Regions from separate parts of the Clostridium sp. HCP1S3_C6 genome, predicted to be linked through region 1. Evidence: a T-box and tRNA genes for the amino acid it is inferred to sense, from the RefSeq annotation. Region 1 holds a T-box; the other holds one or more tRNA genes.
What was found. The T-box of region 1 lies ahead of serS (serine--tRNA ligase). A T-box ahead of a tRNA ligase gene usually reads a tRNA of that ligase, here a tRNA-Ser.
Positions count from the first base shown of each region.

Region 1 (8,223 bases):
ATAATTCTTTTACATGAGATGAAAATGTACTCAAAGAATTTTGTACACTTTGATTATCTCCAATTGAAATAAATATATTATCAAAAATAGAAAATTCACTATTAACTTCAGCTTGAATATGAATTCCTGATTGGACTGCTAATGTTAATAACCCTATACTCTTTAAAACTACAGTTTTTCCTCCAGCATTAGGTCCTGTAATAATAATCCCCCTATATTGTTTACCTATTTCTAAATTTAATGGTACTGCATTTTCTATTAATGGGTATACCCCATTTATAATCCTTATATATCCCTTTTCATTTAATTTAGGCTTTATAGGTATTGTATACCTTCCATTTCTCTGACTTATAAAAAATTCTTGAATACATTCTTTATTTGAAGGATTTCTTAAAAATCTTTCTAACTTTTCTTTAATATTTCCTTCACATATATCTATATGTCTTCTGATTTTCTTTAACTCACTACTGGCATTAGAATCAACTCTATTCCCCTTAATACATATATTAATTTCATCAACAATAAAATTTAATTCAGATAAATTTTTACCATATGCATAAAGTGTAGGTGCATATCCTTGTTTATTCTCAATAAATTTTTTTACCTTTATACAACCTCTAATTCCTTTCCAAGTCCAATAACACAATATTCCTTAACTTTTTCCTTTAATTTATCATAATGTAACTTTTCTAATACAACTTTATTCATTTTAAATCTCCTTAAACTTTTGCAAGCTAAAGAATTTAACTTAGATAGATTTTGTTTTTAAAAAAATAGCCATGGATAACCACAGCTATAATAATTAATTAAGGATATACTTATATAAATAACCTTAAATATTTTAAAATTTATAATTCTGTGCTTGCATCTTAATAATTTAAATAATTCCACAACAAATAAAGGTATACACCCCATATTTTTTAGAATTATTATTAACTTTTTATATTAAGATACTAGACACTCACACAAACGACCTCTCTTATAATTAAAATCTATCTTTATTACGTTATACTATAAATAATAATATGTTGCTATAATAAATTAATGCTCCACTTTATAAGTGGAGCATCTTTCTAATCTTGTTGATTTTCTAATCTTCCATGTTTTTCATATCTTGATATTCTTGATATTTTATTATCATCATCAACAAATACTACCTTTGGTTTATGATTTTTTGCTTCTTCACTGTCCATTTCACAATAAGCCATAAGAATTACTTTATCATTAACTTGCACACATCTAGCAGCAGCACCATTTAAACAAATAAGTCCTGATCCTCTTTCTCCTGCTATTGTATATGTTTCAAATCTACTTCCATTGTTAACATCTACTATTTGAACTTTTTCATATTCCATAATTCCAGCTGCATCTAAAAGATCTGCATCAACTGTTATGCTTCCTACATAATCAAGCTCTGCTTGAACTACTGTAGCTCTGTGTATTTTTCCTTTTAGCATTGTTATCATCATTTGGGAATCCTCCTAAATTATACTTCATAGATAAAGTTATCTATTAATCTTGTTTTTCCAATGTAAACAGCCATAGCAACTAAAACTGATCCTTCTATTTTATCTACATGTTCCATTGTTAATGAATTAACTGTTTCCACATAATCAATTTTAGCAAGTTTTTCTGTATTTATCATGTCTTCTATTATTTGTACTATTTTATTAGAATCCTTTTCTCCATCTTCTATAGCCTTTTTAGCAGCCTTCAACGATTTACTCAATATTGTTGCTGCTTGTCTCTCTTCCTTACTTAAATAAGTATTTCTTGAACTCTTAGCAAGTCCATCCTCTTCTCTAATTATTGGGCATCCTACTATTTCAATATCAATGTTTAAATCCCTAACCATTCTCTTTACCACTGCAAGTTGTTGTGCATCTTTCTGACCAAAATATGCTCTATCTGGTTTAACTATATTAAATAACTTTGATACAACTGTACATACACCTCTAAAATGTATAGGTCTAGTTTTACCGCAAAGAACTTTTGTTAAGTTATCCATATCTACATAAGTGCAGAAATCATCAAAATACATTTCTTCTTTTTCTGGATGGAATATAAGATTTGCACCTGCGTCTTCACATAAGGCACTATCCCTTTCTAAATCTCTTGGATAAGTAGCTAAATCTTCTGTTGGACCAAATTGAATTGGATTTACAAATACACTTACAACTACTCTATCATTTTCTTTTACAGCTCTTTCAATTAAACTTTTATGTCCCTCATGTAAATAACCCATTGTTGGAACTAAACCAACCTTTAAACCTTGCTTTTTCCATTCATTAACCTTTGTTCTTACATCAACAATTTTAGTTGCTATTTCCAATTTATTTCACTCCTAATATAATTTATTTATTACTTCATCGTCTATTTTAAAAGTATTTTCTTCAGCTGGAAATACTCCATCCTTAACTTCTGCTATATATGACTTAAATGCATCTTTCATTTGATCTCCAAGCTTTGCATATTGCTTTGCAAATTTAGGTACAAAATCTGAAAACATTCCAAGCATATCTTGATAAACTAAAACTTGTCCATCACATCCATTACCTGCCCCTATACCAATTGTTGGTATAGTTAATTTTTCAGATATAAGTTTTGCAAGTTTAGCTGGTACACATTCTAATACTACAGCAAATGCACCTGCTTTTTCAACTGCTTTTGCAGATTCTATTAATTTTCTAGCAGCTTCTTCACTTTTTCCTTGCACTTTAAAACCACCAAAGGCATTTACTGATTGAGGTGTTAAACCTAAATGAGCTACTACAGGAATTGAAGCATCTACTATTGCTTTAATTTGATCTACTACTTCTAAACCACCCTCAAGCTTTACTGCATTAGCTCTTCCTTCTTTCATAAGTCTTCCTGCATTTACAACAGCATCGTATACTGAAGTTTGATATGACATAAATGGCATATCTGCGACTACTAATGCATTTTTAACTCCTCTTGATACAGCTCTTGTATGATGTATCATATCTTCCATTGTTACAGATATTGTATCTTCATATCCTAAACATACCATTCCTAGAGAATCTCCAACTAATATAGAATTAACTCCTGCTTCGTCAATAAGCTTTGCAGTAGAATAATCATATGCTGTAAGCATTGTTATTTTATCTTTCTTTTCCTTTTGATCTTTAAATGTTAATACTGTATTTTTCATTTTTACTCTCCCATCACATTTTCTAATTCTGTATAATTTCTGTTTTTATTTTTTATTTTTGATATTTCAATAAGTCTCATTGATAACATTTTATAAAGCTTTTTCTCTTCATCATCTAAGCATAATAAATGTTTTTTTACAGTTTCTATATCACATCGCTCAATAGGACCTGTTAAACTATCTACTACCCCTTTTTCATGAATATTATTAATATTATTTGCTATAAGTGGATATAAAGCTTCATTTGCTTCTTTTTCATTAAAGCCACATTTAACTAAAAGATCTATACCCATCTTTATTAATGCAACAACTTGATTACTTACAACAACTGCTGATGCATGATACATATTTTTATTTTCTTTACTTATTACTTTTACTTTATTACCTAAAGATGTAAACATATTAATAAAATAATCCATATATTTTTGTGAACCTTCAATTGTTATAAAAGCTTTGTTTAATGTTTTATGAGAATTATATTTATCACTGAATGCGAATAACGGATGAATTGAATAACCATATGAATTATGATTCTCAATATTAGAAAAGACCTCTGATGATAATGAGCCACTACAATGGCAAATAATTTTATTATTTATTAGTTCTTTATTTATACTATCCCATATATATTTTATAATATCATCTGGAGTAGTAATAAAAATAATATCACTATTTTTTATTATTTCTTCTAATGTAGTAAAATAACTTGAATTTGTAAACATTGCAGCCTCTTTTGCTGAAGCAATGTTTTTACTATAATATCCTGATAAATTTAAGTTATTATCTGAAAAATATTTTCCAATAGAAAATCCAACTTTTCCAGCTCCAATAAACCCAAATTTATAATTTTTGAACTTAGAATCCATTATTTGTTATCACCTCCAAAACTAGAGTGCAATACTTTTTAACTATAAATAATAATCATCAAATTAATTGGTGCAGCTTTCTAATAAAATACCACCCAAAAGATAATGTATCACAATTATCTAAAAAACACAAATACAATTTGTACTAATATAAAATAAGAGCACATAATAAATTATTTACATGCTCTTATTTAAAATATTATAAAATTTTATAGAGTGTATTATAAAATTTTTAAATGAACTATTTTATTATTTCCATTCCACCCATATATGGTCTCAATTTTTCTGGTATATTAACAGTTCCATCTTCATTTAAGTTATTTTCAAGGAAAGCAATTAACATCCTTGGTGGAGCAACTACTGTATTATTTAATGTATGTGCAAAATATTTTTCCTTACCTTTTGATACACGTATTTTTAATCTACGAGCTTGAGCATCTCCAAGATTTGAACAACTTCCAACTTCAAAATATTTCTTTTGTCTTGGTGACCAAGCTTCCACATCAATAGATTTAACTTTAAGATCTGCTAAATCTCCAGAACAACACTCTAAAGTTCTAACTGGTATATCTAATGAACGGAATAATTCTACTGTGTTTTGCCATAATTTATCAAACCACATTTTGCTATCTTCTGGTTTACATACAACTATCATTTCTTGTTTTTCAAATTGGTGTATTCTATATACTCCTCTTTCTTCTATTCCATGAGCCCCTTTTTCTTTTCTAAAACATGGAGAATAGCTTGTTAATGTTTTTGGAAGTTCTTCTTCCTTTATTATTGTATCAATAAACTTACCTATCATTGAATGTTCACTAGTTCCAATTAAATATAAATCTTCACCTTCAATTTTATACATCATTTCTTCCATTTCATTAAAACTCATAACACCTGTAACAACATTGCTACGAATCATAAATGGTGGTATACAGTATGTAAATCCTTTATTTATCATAAAATCTCTGGCATAAGAAAGTATAGCTGATTGTAATCTTGCTATATCTCCCATTAAATAATAAAAACCATTACCAGCAACTTTTCTTGCACTGTCTAAATCTATACCATTTAACTTTTCCATTATATCTGTATGATATGGAATTTCAAAATCTGGAACTTTAGGTTCACCAAATCTTTCAACTTCAACATTTTCACTATCATCCTTACCTATTGGTACTGAAGGATCTATTATATTAGGAATAACAAGCATTCTTTTTCTTACTTCTTCTTGAAGTTTTGTTTCTTTTTCCTGTAATTCATTAAGTCTATCAGCATCTTTAGTTACTTGTTCTTTTAATTTTTGTGCTTCTTCTTTTTTACCTTGCCCCATTAATGCACCAATTTTTTTAGATACTGAGTTTCTGTTTGCTCTAAGTTCATCTGCTTCTGTTTGAACTTTTCTACTTTCAGCATCAAGTTCAATTACTTCATCTACCATTTTAAGTTTTTCATCTTGAAATTTCTTTTTAATATTTTCCTTTACTAAATCTGGATTTTCTCTTAAAAACTTTAAATCTAACATAAATATTCTCCCTTATATATACTTATATTTTTAATAATTTTTATAAATAAAAAAACTTCCACCCCAAAAAATTGGGACGAAAGTATAATATCCGCGTTGCCACCCTAATTGGTAAAATAGATTCATTTTACCCACTCAAAAAAATTAACGATTTCCCGTACTGCTCATCACAGTCCCTCCAAGGTGGATTCATAAAAAAACAAACATCAGTTTACACCAACCACTGACTCTCTTAAGATTGAATTAATACTACTAGCCTCTTCAACAGTTTACTTTATTTAAATACAATTATTACTATATTACACTTTATATATAATTGTCAATATATATAATATTTTTTATAATTATTTTTTTTCTTTTTCTATTGTTTTAGTACATATAATATCTACCCCTGTGTTTAAAACATTTCTACATATTACATGACCAATTTCTATTGGTGGACTAACATATAGTCTTGAAATTACCTTTGAAAATTCAATAAATAATGTTCTGTCAATTTCCTTACTACTCTTCACTGATACAACTTTATGTTTATCATCATCTTTTATTCTAATCAGACTTGTAAAAATATCTTTCATTATAATCGCCTCTTCTATACTTCATCAAATTCCTTTATTCTACTAACCCATATTTTTGATTCCTTAGAATCTTCAACTATCTCTGTTGGCATTTTGTCCATTTCTTTAGCAAGTATTTTTATTATCTTTCTAGAACAATATGTTCCAAAACAATTACCAAGTCCTGCACCTGTTCTTTTTTTTACCCCTTCAACAGTTCTAGCTCCTAATGGCCTTCTAATACTATCTACAATTTCTCCCTCAGTAACCTGATTACATATACATATCATATTTCCATATCTCTTATCTAAAGCTATTAATTCATTACGCTCACAATTTGTCATATCTTTAAATTTATAAAATTGCCTTCTTCTATCAACAAAATCTCTTTTTAAAGTAACACTACTTTGTTCAGCTATGGTATCTGTTATTGCCTTAGCTATTGCTGGTGCTAATGTTACCTTTGCATAATGACTTCCTGTAACTTTTATATATCCATCTTTAAGTTCACTATCATCAATAACCATTAAATTATTTTTTTTATTTGTAAAATTAATACATAGATATTTTTCATCCACATCATTTATAATTCTTCTTGATCTATTTATCTTTTCTTGTACAGTTAATTCACTATTATCCTTTACTGCAACTATGTTGCCTCCTTGCAAGCTAGGAATATTCATTACAAATTCTTCCTCATTACTTTCATTTATTATTATATTATTTAGAGAATTTTTCATATTTTCATCTATAATAAAATAATTCATAACTCTAAAAGAATCATTAAGTTCTTTATATTGTGAATCTTCATCACTTAAAACCGTATTTATAACAATTCTACATGAAAATTTATTTTTATTAGTAACTACTCTAAATCCCTTTTTATTTTTTTCGATGCTTAATACTTCTTCATCAAATCTAAAATTAACACCATTATCAGCAGCTATTTCACCATATGATATAGCTAATTCGTAAGGATTTATAAGTGAAACATTTTTTGAAAACATACCCATCCTATATCCATCTTTTAAGTTTGGTTCAATTTTCTTTATTTCATCTTTAGAAAGAAGAGATACATCATTAATTCCTTTTTTTAATGAGTTATCATACAATTCCCTTATTTTCTTTTCTTCTTCAGTAGTATATGCAACTCTTAATGCTCCTACATCCTTGTATTCTACATTAAATTTTTTGCAAGCTTCTTTAATTAATCTACTACCACCCATTTCTAATGTTGCCATAACATCATTACAAGTTTCAGAGCCATCATAAATTACTGATGTATTTATAAATGATATATCATCTACTATATCATAATTTTTTTCAATTAATGCAATATTAAAATTATATTTTGATAGTTCATAAGCAACTGCACAACCTACAATTCCTCCACCAAGTATTAACACATCGTAATCCATTGTTACCCCTCCTAAAGCTTAATTTTTATCATCCATCTCTTTTAGTATTTGTAAATAAATATTTTTATATGTTTCTTTTGAATGATGCATTTGTACTGCTTGTAAAAATTCTTTATCATAATTTCCTATATTTTTTAATAATTCATATGCCATTCTTCCATGATTATAATATACATCTATCTTCATATTATTATTAAATTTCTTAAGACCACCTTTAGTAACCTTATCTAATATAACCACCATACATTTATCAAATACACTTAATGATTTATTTATTTTTCCTATATCATGCAATAATGCAATTTTAGCCATTTTATTAGTATCTATTTTGTTTTTTATACTACTATTATTAATATATTCAATAGAATCTTTACATACCCTTATACTATGATGTTTTTCAGAAATATTTAATTTATTAAATAAACTAAGTTCATTTTCATTTAAATATTTTTTTAAAAAATCTCCATCTATATTTTTATATCTAGAAGTTATAGCCCATATAAGTTGTTTTATTCTATTCATATTAAACTTCACCTACAACTATATTTAATATATCATTTACATAATAATATTGCAATTTTACTAAAATATAAAACAAAAAAAGCTATGAATAAATTCATAGCTTATAATATGGTGGAGATAAAGGGATTCGAACCCTTGACCCCCTGCGTGCAAGGCAGGTGCTCTCCCA
Region 1 covers NZ_JBQHRN010000046.1:2,807-11,029, forward strand. Annotated here, with positions in the region: partial or broken gene ACTNAO_RS12030 (MutS-related protein) at 1-708, opposite strand, end outside; gene panD (aspartate 1-decarboxylase) at 1,074-1,469, opposite strand; gene panC (pantoate--beta-alanine ligase) at 1,487-2,332, opposite strand; gene panB (3-methyl-2-oxobutanoate hydroxymethyltransferase) at 2,345-3,172, opposite strand; gene ACTNAO_RS12050 (Rossmann-like and DUF2520 domain-containing protein) at 3,175-4,038, opposite strand; gene serS (serine--tRNA ligase) at 4,280-5,557, opposite strand; T-box leader at 5,627-5,831, opposite strand; gene ACTNAO_RS12060 (DUF1667 domain-containing protein) at 5,902-6,141, opposite strand; gene ACTNAO_RS12065 (NAD(P)/FAD-dependent oxidoreductase) at 6,150-7,532, opposite strand; gene ACTNAO_RS12070 (HD domain-containing protein) at 7,551-8,054, opposite strand; tRNA gene ACTNAO_RS12075 (tRNA-Ala) at 8,164-8,223, opposite strand, start outside.

Region 2 (13,847 bases), on a different contig from region 1:
GAAAGGGTGAAATTATTATGTTTGGTTTTTTAAAAAATAAATCAAAAAAACAAAACTCATCAAAACTATATGCTCCTGTAGACGGAAAGGTAATTCCATTATCTCAAGTTGAAGATCCAGTTTTCGCTCAAAAAATGGCTGGTGATGGTGTAGCAATAGATTCAACATCTGATACAATTGTATCACCAGCTGATGGTACACTTGAACTTGTATTTAATACAAAACATGCTTTTGCACTAAAATTAGATGATGGTGCTGAACTATTAGTTCATATAGGTTTAGAAACTGTTTCATTAAACGGAGAAGGATTTACTCAATTAGTTGAAGCAGGAACAAAAGTAAAGGTTGGTACACCTATAATAAAGATTGACAGAGAATTCATAAAAAGCAAAGGTTGCTCTTTAGTAACACCTGTATTAATAACAAATCCAGATTCTATGTCATCAATTACTCCTATAGAAAATATTGATGCCACTTCAGGCGAAACTGCAATTATTGAATATTCAGTATAAAAAAAGGCTATTGCATGTGGTATTTTGCAATAGCCTTTTTTTAATTAGCTTCTTCAATTAAAGAAACCCCTTCTTCATATATCTGTTCATTTATAGTATCAATATCTTTCTTAGATATGCTTTTCATAATAAAAATCCCCACCACAAATGATATTACTTCCCCAATAGGAAATGCCATCCAAATCATACTTTCAACATAAGGAATTTTTGTAAACACCCATGCAAGTGGAAGTGATATAACAACTAGCCTAAGTAATGATAATACCAAGGAACTTATTCCATGTCCTAATGCTTGATATATACCTTGATATGCAATATTAGCTCCAACAAATAAATATCCTAATGTTATAATTCTTATTGCTAATACACAAAGTTTTCTTGTTTCATCTGAAAGAGCAAATATACCAATTATCGGAACCGCAAAAATTTGAAGTATAATAAGTCCCACACCCATTATTGCTACTGTATATAATATTCCATATTTTATTCCTTGCTTTATACGTTTTTTATTTTTCATTCCATAGTTAAATGCAATAACAGGTATCATTGCATTATTCATTCCAAATGCCGCAAAAAATACAAACTGCTGTATCTTGTAGTATATCCCATAAGCTGTTACAGACGAAGTTGACACTTGTCCAAAAATAATATTTACACCATAAGTTGTAAAAGACATAAGCGCTTGCATAATAATTGCTGGAATACCTATTTTATATATTTCTTTTATAATTTTAACATCTGGTTTTATATATGAAATTTTAGTTTCAAACTCTCTATTATTATATTTAAAATGAAATACCATATCTATTAAACACGTAACACACTGTCCTATTACTGTTGCATAAGCAGCTCCTTCTATCCCCATAGATGGCATTCCAAAATATCCAAATATCATTATAGGATCAAGTATAATGTTAACACAGGCACCTGTAATTTGAGCTATAGTAGTTTGAATAGTTCTACCAGTTGCTTGCAATAATTTTTCAAAAACAAGATACATAGTAATACCAAATGATAGTGTTGTACATATTTTCAAATATGATATTGTCATTTCAATAATAATAGGATCAGAAGTTTGAGAACTTACATATACATTAATCCCCAAAATTGAAAACACTAAAAATATGATATATGTACATATGCCAAGAAAAATAGAATTTCCAGCAATTTTCCCAGCCTTATCTTTTTGCCCTGCACCTATGTATCTAGATAATAAAGCATTTATTCCAACTCCTGTCCCAACACCTACTGCTACCATTAACATTTGAATAGGAAAAGCTAATGTTAATGCATTTGATGCATAATCTCCCATATTTTTAATTGCTGGCGTATCCTTCATCTGTGATACAAAAATAGCATCTACTATATTATATACAGCTTGCAAAGCCATAGAAACCATCATAGGAATTCCCATAGTTATTAACAATTTCTTTATCGACATCACCCCCATCTTGTTAATACCTTTTTCTTTTTCCATATTTACTACATCCTAAAACATTTTAATAAATTCACGGAGTCTTTTAGGGAAGCTACCACAACCTTTAATAGGGCACAAAAAAATGCGTAAATCCAAATTATCTGGACTTACGCATTTGCAACTCGATATTAATTATATATTATCATATATATTTTAAAAAAGTCAAAGTGTATTTTATTTTATCTTATAAAATGTTATATGATCTTGCCATTTGCCATTTATATAAAGATAATCTTCATTAACACCTAACATCTTAAAACCACACCCTAAAAGAACTCTCTTAGATTTTTCATTATCTGTCAAAGTAGATGCTTCTACCCTATGCAAATCTAATTCTTCAAAAGCATACTTTGTAAGTGTAGATACAGCATCCTTCATGTATCCCTTTCCTTGTTCATCTTTATCAATAGAATATCCTATTATTCCGCTTTTAAAAATTCCATACACTATGTTTGATAATCGTATTTTCCCAATTAATTTTTCATTTTTATAAATTCCGAAATCAAGTGCAGATCCATTCAGATATTGTCTATAACTTTCAGTTAATATATTATGTTGAACTTGTTTAGTATAAAATATATTATCCCTATTAGGTTCAAAATTTTCTAAATGCTTTTTGTTTCTAATATAAAAATCAAGCATATCATCATCATCATTTGGCATAAGAATTTTTAAAGTTATTTTCTTTCCTTCAAGCTTAAGTAGGTTTAAACAACTTCCTGAATTGTACTCTTTTCTTGTTATCCCCATTGATATTTCGTTTGCAAGCTCGCCTTGAATATATAAGTTATCAATAAAAATACCTTCTAAAGAAAAACCAATATCTAAGAATACTGATAAATTAATATCATCAGGCATAAAAATATTAACTTTATTTATTTTAGGATTTTTATAAAGTACTCTTAGTATTAATCTTAAAGTTTCATTTAATAAATCATTATCTTTTTTTCGATAAAATTTAAAATTTATATTACATCTTTTATTTATTTCATCTAAATCTATTATTTCAAATCTTCCAATATTAATTCCACTTTTATCTCTTATAATATATTCGTTATCATTTCCTGAAGTTTTAAATATTGTTACCCCTTGCTCCATTTTACCATCTCCTGCTTTAACTTTCATTTTCACAAAATAATATGCTAACAATATTATATTGTAATTTAATAATTATTATGACTAATTTTAACTAGCAAGAATATCTTTTATTACTTCTCCTCCAATAATCATTCCTGCTACAGGTGGCACAAAAGAAATACTTCCTGGAGTTTGCTTTTTTCTTTTTCCATCAAGTTCTTTTTTATTGGTGTTTTCCAATTTTATAGGGACCTCTTCCGAATAAAGAACTTTTAATTTTTTAACACCTCTTTTTCTTAATTCATGCCTCATAACTTTAGCAAGAGGGCAAACTTTAGTTTTATATATGTCTGAAATTACAAATTTTGTTGGGTCAAGCTTGTTTCCTGTACCCATACTACTTATTAATTTTATACTCTTATCTTCACAATATTTTGCAAGGGCAATTTTAGTAGAAACAGTATCTATAGCATCTACTATATAATCTACATCATCATCAATAATCTCATCTAAATTATTTTCTAACACAAAAACCTTATGACAAACTACATTACATTCTTTATTAATTGATAGTATTCTTTCTTTTTCTACTTCAACCTTAATTCTCCCTATTGTCTCCAATGTAGCATGCACTTGTCTATTTAAATTAGATACTGCAATAGTATCATTATCAATAATAGTAATATTCCCCACTCCAGCTCTAGCAAGACATTCAACAGTATAACTTCCTACTCCGCCGACACCAAAAACCATAACCTTACTATTTTTTAATTTATCAAGTCCACTTTTACCAATTAATAATTCAGTTCTTGAAAAAGGCTTTTCATCCATATTAATTTTCTCCTTACAAATACCTATATTTTATTATATTTTATTTTATATTTTTCATTTATACAAGTACAAGAGTCTATTTGCTTATTACTTTGTAGAAATTAATATGTTTTTCTGCTAAACTGTACATATAAAATATATAGTAATAAAAGGAGATTTTTTATGATTTTAGGTATAATTGGCGCTATGGATGAAGAATTAGAAATCTTACTTAGCGATATGAAACTTCAAGACAAAAAAACAATTGCAAACATGACTTTCAACAAGGGAAAATTATGGAACAACGATGTAGTTGCAGTAGTATGTGGTATTGGTAAAGTAAATGCAGCTATATGCACTCAAATACTTGTTTCAGAATACAAAGTTGATAAAGTTATTAATGTAGGTGTTGCAGGAGGAATTTCTAAGGATATTTATCCTGGTGATGTTGTTGTTGCAGAAAATTTAGTAGAACACGATATAGATACCACTGCTTTTGGAGATCCACATGGGCAAATCCCAAGACTTGATACTTTTGATTTTAAATGCGATCCATATTTAATTGAAAAAGCAAAAGAAGCTTGCAAAAACATAAACGATATAAATACTTTTAGTGGCAGAATTGTATCTGGAGATGTATTTGTAGCTGATGTTGAAAAAATAAAATGGCTTGAAAAAGAATTTAATGCAATGGCTTGTGAAATGGAAGGAGCTAGTATAGCCCACACTTGCTATTTAAACAATATTCCTTTTGTTGTTATAAGATCTATATCTGATAACGCAAATAATGGTGCACATATGGATTATGCTAAATTTACTCCTATTGCAGTTAAACATTCTACTGCCATATTAAAAGAAATGCTTACACAACTATAATAAGCATTATTTTATGGAGGAATTAAAATGCTCAGAATATTTCCTGTACTTATTGTATACCTAATATTAAATATAATGGTAGGCATTAGAATTCAAAAATCCTTGTTGATAGAAAAAACTAATTGCAAAATTATTTTTTGGATAATATTCTTAATTATAGCTTTTTCCTTTGTTATAGCTGAAATATTTCCAAAAATCTTGCCATTTTCAGCAACAAAAATAATATACAATATAGGATGTATTTATTTAGGATTATTTGTATATATGATATTGTTATTTACTATTTCATTTTTTCTTACTCTTATATTTAAAAATGGGAAATTAGATTATTATTCTATTTCAATAGTACTCTCTATAATTTTAGTTATTTGTGGTTTTTATTTTGAAAATACAACAAAAATTAAAAATTATGATGTACAAATGGAAACAAAATTAGAAAATACTTCTTCAATGAAAGTTGCATTAATTTCTGATATTCACATTGGATATACTTTTGGACAATCACATTTAAATAAAATGATTACAGAAATAAATGATTTGAACCCTGACATAATTGTAATTGCTGGCGACTTGATAGACAGTGATTTAGATATTGCTTTACATGAAACTGACTTATCTGTTTTATCAAATCTAAAAAGTAAATATGGTACTTTTTTTGCTCTTGGGAATCACGATTGTTATACACAACAAATAGAAAGGCTTTCTAATATACTAAGAGAAAATAATATAACAGTTTTAAATGATGATTATTCATTAATAAATGATGATTTATATATAATAGGCAGAGTTGATCCAAGTATAAGTACAATCTCTTCTAATTCATATGTATCAGAAAGAAATTCACTAAATAGTATAATAAGCGATATTGATAAATCAAAACCAACTCTTGTAATTGATCATTCTCCTAATAATATGCAGGATTCTATAGAAAATGGTATTGATATTCAAGTATCAGGTCATACTCACAATGGTCAGCTTTTTCCATTTAACTTTGTTGTCAATAAGATATCTCCCATTGGCTATGGCTACAAAAAAATTAATGATACAAATGTTATAGTAAGTTCTGGTTATGGAACATGGGGACCACCAATAAGGACAACTGGTCATAGTGAAATAGCATTAATAAATATATATAATTAAAAAATAGCATTATTATTTGTTTACTCAAATAATAATGCTATTTTATTAATTTAATTTATGAATAAATAATCCACTTCTTAATTTTGGTTCAAACCAAGTTGATTTAGGTGGCATAACTTCTCCAATATCTGCGACCTTCATAATATCACTAACTTCAGTTGGAAACATTGAAAATGCTATTTTCATATCAGTATGAACTCTTCTTTCAAGTTCCTTAATGCCTCTTATACCTCCAATAAAATCTATTCTATCAGAAGTTCTAACATCTTCAATTCCTAAAATAGGAGTTAGCACATTGTTTTGAAGAATTGCAACATCTAAACTATCTATAGGATCATTTACATTAAATATTCCATCTTTTGCTTCAAGCTTGTACCATTTGTTATCTACATACATACCATATGTATGTTTTTTAGAAGGCTTTACAGCTTCATTTTGTTCTGTTACAACAAATTTCTCTTTTAACTTTTCAATTAGTTCATCTACAGTTAATCCATTTAAATCTTTAACTACTCTGTTATAATCCATAACCATTAAATCATTATCTGGGAATGCAACTGATAAGAAATAATTAAATTCTTCATCACCAGTATAATTTGGATTTTCTTTTCTTCTTTTTAGTCCAACTTTAACTGCTGATGCTGATCTATGATGTCCATCTGCAATATATAGATTTTCTACACCTTTAAATAAAGTTGTTATTCTATTTACAGTATCTGCATCATCAATTACCCATACAATATGGCTTATTCCATCTTCAGATACAAAATCATATTCAGGTTTCTTTTGAACCCATGCATTTATTATTGATGAAATTTCTTTGTTTTCTCTATATGTTAAGAATATTGGACCAGTATTTGCATTACAATAATCAACATGGTTAATTCTATCTTGTTCCTTATCTTCTCTTGTAAATTCATGCTTCTTAATAACATTATTTATGTAATCATCTATTGAAGCACAAAAAACTAGTCCTGTTTGAGGTCTACCATTCATTATTTGTCTATAAATATATAGACATGGCTTTTCATCTTGAATATACTCTCCATCTTGAATTTTTTTATCAAGATTTTCTCTAGCTTTTTCATAAACTCTTTTATCATGTACATCTATTGAAGGATCTAAATCTACTTCAGCTTTATCTACATGTAAAAAAGAATATTTGTCACCCTTAACCATTTCCCTAGCTTCTTCACTATTCATAACATCATATGGAAGTGCTGCTATCTTTGATGCTAGTTCTGGAATTGGTCTAATGCCCTTAAAGGCTCTTACTACGGCCATTCTTATTACCTCCTAGATTTTTATTATAACTATTGGTCAATTTTTCTACATCATGAATATATTACACATTTATTATTTTATCATATTCTTATGCCTTTTAAAACTATTCTTCATCAAAATATAAAACGGATTCTGTTTCCCTACAATATTTTACACACATACATTGGGCTAATTGCCTAGGACATCTATAGCAAAGGCAACCTCTGTCATCTCCGCTACATTTATTGCTCTTCTTTTCTGGACAAACTTCACAATTCAAACCATTACCTGCTGGCATTTTATCATCTCCATAAATTTAAATATATAATATTATAACACACAAGATTTTATGTAAAAAAATAAGGCTATCAATAAAATAGCCATTACTTAATTATAGTAGATTGAATATAACAAGTGCTATAACGCCAGGAATACCTAAAAACCCTGCAATTAAAGATGTAAACGCATTAATATTAACTGTTATCCCAAAACTATCTCCTATAAAATTAACAATAGATAGCATTATAAGGCCTGTTAATCCATTTATTAAAAGTTTAATAATTAACTTTAATGGTAACTTTATTATTTTCACAATAAAGTATAAAATAACAATCCCAAACACTCCTGATATTAAGTATTCTAAATTCATAAAGCCTCCCACAAATTATATAAAGCACTATTTATATAGTTCTGTACAATGCTCTAACACATAATAATTACTTACCCTTAACCCTCTACGTTTAGCTATGCTCAAATAGTAATCATATCTTTTCTTTGCAGCCTCTTCTGAAAATATTGCAGCATCAATAAGATTAAAATCCTCTGCATTATTAAAACTACTCCTAGCAGCTTCTAGTTCAAGTTTTGCTTGCTCTATAGCTTTAATAAGGACATCATTATCCCCATTTTTACTTGATATTTTAAATATATAATTAATAATATTCACTCTGTTCAAAAATATACCTCCGTTTCTTATTTATATTCTTGACAGATATTACAAAATTATACACAAATCAATTATTCTATTACAGTTCTTCCTTCTAAGGCCTTAGATAAAGTAACTTCATCTGCATATTCTAAATCGCCGCCAACAGGAATACCTGCAGCAATTCTAGTTACCTTAACATCTAATGGCTTTAAAATTTTTGCTATATACATGGCCGTAGCTTCACCATCTATATTAGGATTTGTTGCAATAATAACTTCTTTTACTTCTGAATTCATCCTAGCAACAAGTTCTCTTATTCTTATATCTTGTGGTCCTCTACCTTGCATTGGCGACAAATTTCCATGAAGCACATGATATACTCCATTAAATTCCTTTACTCTTTCCATTGTCATAATATCTTTTGGTTGTTCCACAACACAAATGATACTTTTATCTCTATTTGGATTGCCACAAATAGCACATGGATCTGAATCTGTAAAGTTACCACATACTGAACAATATTTAATTGTTCCTCTTGCCTGTACTAAGGCATTTGCAAATTCCTTAACCTCTTCTTCTGGCAAATTTAAAACATGAAGTGTAAGCCTTTGAGCTGTTTTTTGTCCTATACTTGGCAATTTTGCAAACTCTTCTATTAATTTTTCTATAGCTATAGGATAAAAATCCATGCTTATCATTCCTTTCAAATATAGCTTTTATTTGATAAATAAAAATACAGAATGGATGATTAAATACTCATTCTGCATTTCTTAATTATTTATTTAAATTCTAGAAATTAAAATAATCCTGGGATATTAAGACCGCCTGTTATTTTACCCATTTTATTTGCAGTTTCTTCATCAGCTTTCTTCATAGCTTCATTTACTGCACTTAATACTAAGTCTTCTAACATTTCAACATCGTCTGGATCTACAACTTCTGGTTTTATACTAATACCTAAAATTTCTTTTTTTCCACTAACTTTAACAGTAACAGCACCACCACCTGCAGATGCTTCAAATTCAGATTCTTCTACTTCTTTTTGCATATCTTGCATCTTCTTTTGCATAGCTTGTGCTTGCTTCATTAAATTATTCATATTTCCACCGCCGAAGCCTCCTGGAAATCCACCTTTTGCCATAATATAGCCTCCTTATCTTATAATCTATTTTCTATTATATAGCATTTTCTTTTACAATTCTATATATTTATTATTCATCTAACTCTTGAAGAGCTGAACCAAATGTATTTCTTAATTTATCTTCAGTACTTTGACCTTTTGTTTCATCCTCTGAGACAGTAAATTTAGCTTTTAAACTTTCGCCCATGCCTTCTGAAATAACTTCATTTACAACCTGATAATTTTTAGGTATTTCAAGTCTTGTTTTGCTTTGTGCATATTGACTCTCAAATTGGATTGTTATAATACCCTCAGAAGAACTTACTGGTTTTCCTGTAAGAAGCGAAGCATATACTATCATTTGTCTTCTTGATTTGCATATTTCAAGTATATCCTTCCATTTCTTTTTAACCTCTTCTACTGTTATTTTAGAGTCCTTATTTACGGGCCCCATAGATTCTATTTTATTTATAGTTTTAGCACTATCATTCTTTTTATTATTAATATTTTCATTATTAACATTTACATTTTTTATATTAGTATTTACTGATACACTAATTTTACCAGCCTTAATGCCTTCTTCTAATTTATTTATTCTTGAAAGAATAACTTCATTTGATGTATCATATTCAATTTTACACATTTTAATAACTGCAAGTTCTAAATAAAGCCTTGATTCTCTGCTTATTTTTGCATTATTTTCTGCTTCTTGAAGTATTCTTACATCCCTCATAATTTCTTCTGTTCTTATTCTTGATGCCTGTTCTTTTACGAGTTGTATATTTTCTATAGACATATCTAAAACTTCTTCTGGATTGTTAGTTACCTTACTCATTAATAAATTTCTAAAATGATGTATTAAATCCTTTATAAACAAATATACATCTTTACCAGAAACCACAACGTCTTCAATAACATTCATCCCCTCTTCTACATCACGTTCTATTATAGATGATGTAAGTTTAAATAAATTTTCATTAGCCACAAGTCCTAACATTGATACAATATCTTTATATTCTATCTTCCCATCATCCATTGCAATAGCCTGATCTAATATACTAAGTGCATCTCTCATTGCACCATCAGAAGTTCGTGATATTAAATCTAAACTTTTATCATCTGCAAGTATACCTTTTGCCTCTACTATTTGTCTAAGTCTATTCATTATGACTTTATTATTTATTCTTCTAAAATCAAATCTTTGGCATCTTGACAAAATAGTTATTGGAAGTTTTTGAGGATCAGTAGTAGCTAAAATAAAAATAACATTAGCTGGTGGTTCTTCCAATGTCTTTAAAAAGGCATTTACAGCTCCTATAGATAACATATGAACCTCATCTAATATATAGACTTTATATTTTGACTCTTGAGGTGGATATTTTGTATCATCTATTAGTTCTCTTATTTTGTCTATACCATTGTTAGATGCTGCATCTAATTCTGTAACATCTATAGCTAATCCGCTATTAATTTTTTTACACATTTCACACTCATTGCAAGGCTCACCATTTTTACTATTTAAACAGTTTAATGCCTTTGCCATTATTTTGGCTGTTGAAGTTTTACCTGTCCCCCTTGTGCCACAAAAAAGGTATGCATGTGCTATTCTATCATTTTCTATTTGATTTTTCAATGTAGTGGTTATATGCTCTTGCCCAACTAAATCTTTAAATGTTTTAGGTCGCCATTCCCTGTATAATGCTGTATAAGCCAAGATTTTCACCTCATTTGTATACATATAGTTAAATAATCATTCTATTAATTTATTATAACACAATAAATTAGTGCTATTAATTTATTTAAAAAAAGCATGAAACTAAAAAGCTTCATGCTGTTAAAATTCATAAAAAACCGTGCACCCCAGGTTGATATCCATCTATATGCGTTACCTATACAGTTAGCTCAAGCCAGATTGATCCACGTCACATAAAAGTATCCACTTATCGCTGCTTCCTTCCAGACCTGACGAGGTTCATGGGCTTTTATTGCGTGGGACCTAACTCTCAACACCACTTATATAGGGCAGGCCATACAAATAAGAAACCTTCCATAGGGAATTCAATCTTGCTATAGCGGATTGCAAGTTACAAGGCACCGCTAACTCCCCATCTAGCACGGCATTGGTAGAGAGTACGGGATTTGCACCCATTAATAAGAGATATTTCAAATATTATTACTAAAAACCTCTCCACATCAATACAAAATGCTATATAATATTTTAATCATTTGCAAAACTAATTATAACAAAAACATAAAAGTATTACAACAATAATTACTTAAATTTAAATAGCAAAAAATCACAAAATAATATAATATATTTGGCGGAGAGAAGGGGATTTGAACCCCTGATAAACCAAAAAAGCCTATACGCGCTTTCCAGGCGCGCTCCTTCAACCACTCGGACATCTCTCCATGATAAATAATATAACATAAGCATTTACAGTATGCAAGACAGATTTTTCACTTTCTTCTATGTTCAAAAAAATCACTTAATATGTTGCTACATCTTTTGTCATACACCCATTGTACATCAAGCGAGGAATTGAGACTCTTATTATTAACAATATCTATAACTGTACCACAAGCTCCCATATCCTTATTAAATGTTCCTATATAAATCTTGCTTATTCTACTTTGCACTATTGCACTTGCACACATAGGACAAGGTTCCATTGTTACATACATTTCAGTGCCTCCAAGCCTCCAATTATCAATCTTTTTGCTAGCTTCTTTTATTGCAAGTATTTCTGCATGATTAATGGAACATTTTTCTTTTTCTTTTGTATTGTGTCCCTTTCCTATAATTATTCCATCCTTTACAATTACACATCCTATTGGCACTTCTCCTTCATTCATGGCCTTTTTAGCTTCTTTTATTGCTTCATCCATATAATTCATAATATACTCCTTACCTAAAATTAATTAATAAAAAAGGTTACTAAAATTTTAGTAACCTAAGTATAAATTCTAACTTTCTTAATTCTATTTTTCTCTAGATCTTCAACTACAAATTTTATGTTGCCAATTTGCACTTTTTCATTCTTCTTAGGCAACCTTCCAAGTTTTTCTAAAACAAGTCCTCCTACAGAATCAAAATCTTCTGATTCCATATTTACTCCAATTAAATCTGAGATATCATGAAGTTTAGTACTTCCTTCTACTATGTATTCATTTTCCTTAACTACTTTTATATTGTCTTCCCTTTCTTCATCATACTCGTCTTCAATTTCACCAACAATCTCTTCAATTAAATCTTCGATTGTTACAATTCCTACAGTACCACCATATTCATCTAATACTACTGCAAAATGATTTCTTGTTTTTTTCATTTCATTAAATACTTCTTTTATCTTTTTAAATTCAAATGTATAAAAAGGTTCCCTTATATAATCTAATATATTGAAATTTTCTGTATCATTATCTTTTATTATTAAATCTTTTACATTTAATATTCCAACTATATTATCTATGGTTTCATTAAACACTGGTACTCTAGAAAATTGTTCTTCCTTAATAAGTTCTTTAACTTTGCTATAATCAGAAGTAGCATCTAGTGCAACCATATCAACTCTTTGAACCATTACATCTTTTACTTGAATATCTGAAAAGTCAAAAACATTAAATATCATTTCCTTTTCGCCATCTTCTAAAACGCCCTCTTCTTCACTTACACCAACCATAGTTCGAAGTTCTTCTTCTGTTATAAAAGGTTCTGTTTCATTTGGATCACCACCACATATTCTAATAAATAATGATGATATACCCGTAAATACTGTTACAAATGGCTTAAAGACTGTTACTATAAATTTTATAATTTTTGCTATTCTTATTGATATTTTTTCTGCATTTTGTTGTGCTAATGATTTTGGAGTTATTTCGCCAAAAATAAGTATTAAAATTGTCATTATACCTGTTGCTACTGCTGCACCACTATTTCCAAATATCTGAAGTGCCACCGATGTTGCTATTGATGAAGCTCCAATATTTACAATATTATTACCAATTAATATAGCGCCTAATAGCTTATTAGGTTCTTCTAGTAATTTTTCTACTAAATCTGCGCCTTTTACTTTCTCCTCAACCATATTCCTAAGTCTAACTTTACTTAGTGACATTAAAGCTGTTTCTGACATAGAAAAAAATGCTGATAAAGAAATTAATACAATTAAGAGAATAACCTGTGCGGTGAGACTCGAGTCCAAATAAAATCACTCCTTATATGATTTAATATTTTAGTTTAGTAATTATTATATCATACAATCTTGTCTTTAACACCATACTATTAAATATTAACAAAATTTTAATTTTTTTGAACAAAAAAAGCTATTTACACTAATGAAAGTATAAATAACTTTTGAGCAAACATACATGTATATTTAATTTTATATATTATTTATATGAAGCTGTAGCTTCTCCTGTTGCAGAATCAAAATTTAATGTTATTTCAGATATAGTAAACAAATCAATATTTGTCCATGTAATTGAATTTCCTTTTGAATCTTTAACCATTAAATCCCAGTATTGTGCTTCTTCTTCTTCTTTAAATTTTATATTTAGTTCTGTACCTGAAGCAAAAGTATCTTGTCCTAATACATCCTCTTCCCAATCATTTTTTTGAGATGCTGATATATACATTTCTGCAAT
Region 2 covers NZ_JBQHRN010000031.1:14,346-28,192, reverse strand. Annotated here, with positions in the region: gene ACTNAO_RS10415 (PTS sugar transporter subunit IIA) at 18-512, shown strand; gene ACTNAO_RS10410 (MATE family efflux transporter) at 553-1,989, opposite strand; gene ACTNAO_RS10405 (GNAT family N-acetyltransferase) at 2,164-3,114, opposite strand; gene ACTNAO_RS10400 (tRNA threonylcarbamoyladenosine dehydratase) at 3,175-3,897, opposite strand; gene ACTNAO_RS10395 (5'-methylthioadenosine/adenosylhomocysteine nucleosidase) at 4,060-4,752, shown strand; gene ACTNAO_RS10390 (metallophosphoesterase) at 4,780-5,892, shown strand; gene ACTNAO_RS10385 (DUF1015 domain-containing protein) at 5,938-7,176, opposite strand; gene ACTNAO_RS10380 (hypothetical protein) at 7,280-7,453, opposite strand; gene ACTNAO_RS10375 (pro-sigmaK processing inhibitor BofA family protein) at 7,547-7,804, opposite strand; gene ACTNAO_RS10370 (DUF2508 family protein) at 7,832-8,101, opposite strand; gene recR (recombination mediator RecR) at 8,173-8,772, opposite strand; gene ACTNAO_RS10360 (YbaB/EbfC family nucleoid-associated protein) at 8,880-9,224, opposite strand; gene dnaX (DNA polymerase III subunit gamma/tau) at 9,295-10,917, opposite strand; RNA gene ffs (signal recognition particle sRNA large type) at 11,055-11,321, opposite strand; tRNA gene ACTNAO_RS10345 (tRNA-Ser) at 11,523-11,615, opposite strand; gene ACTNAO_RS10340 (nucleoside deaminase) at 11,664-12,101, opposite strand; gene ACTNAO_RS10335 (HlyC/CorC family transporter) at 12,158-13,405, opposite strand; gene ACTNAO_RS10330 (hypothetical protein) at 13,593-13,847, opposite strand, start outside.
Region 2: it has a tRNA-Ser gene. The T-box ahead of serS (serine--tRNA ligase) is inferred to sense a tRNA for this amino acid. The anticodon was not compared.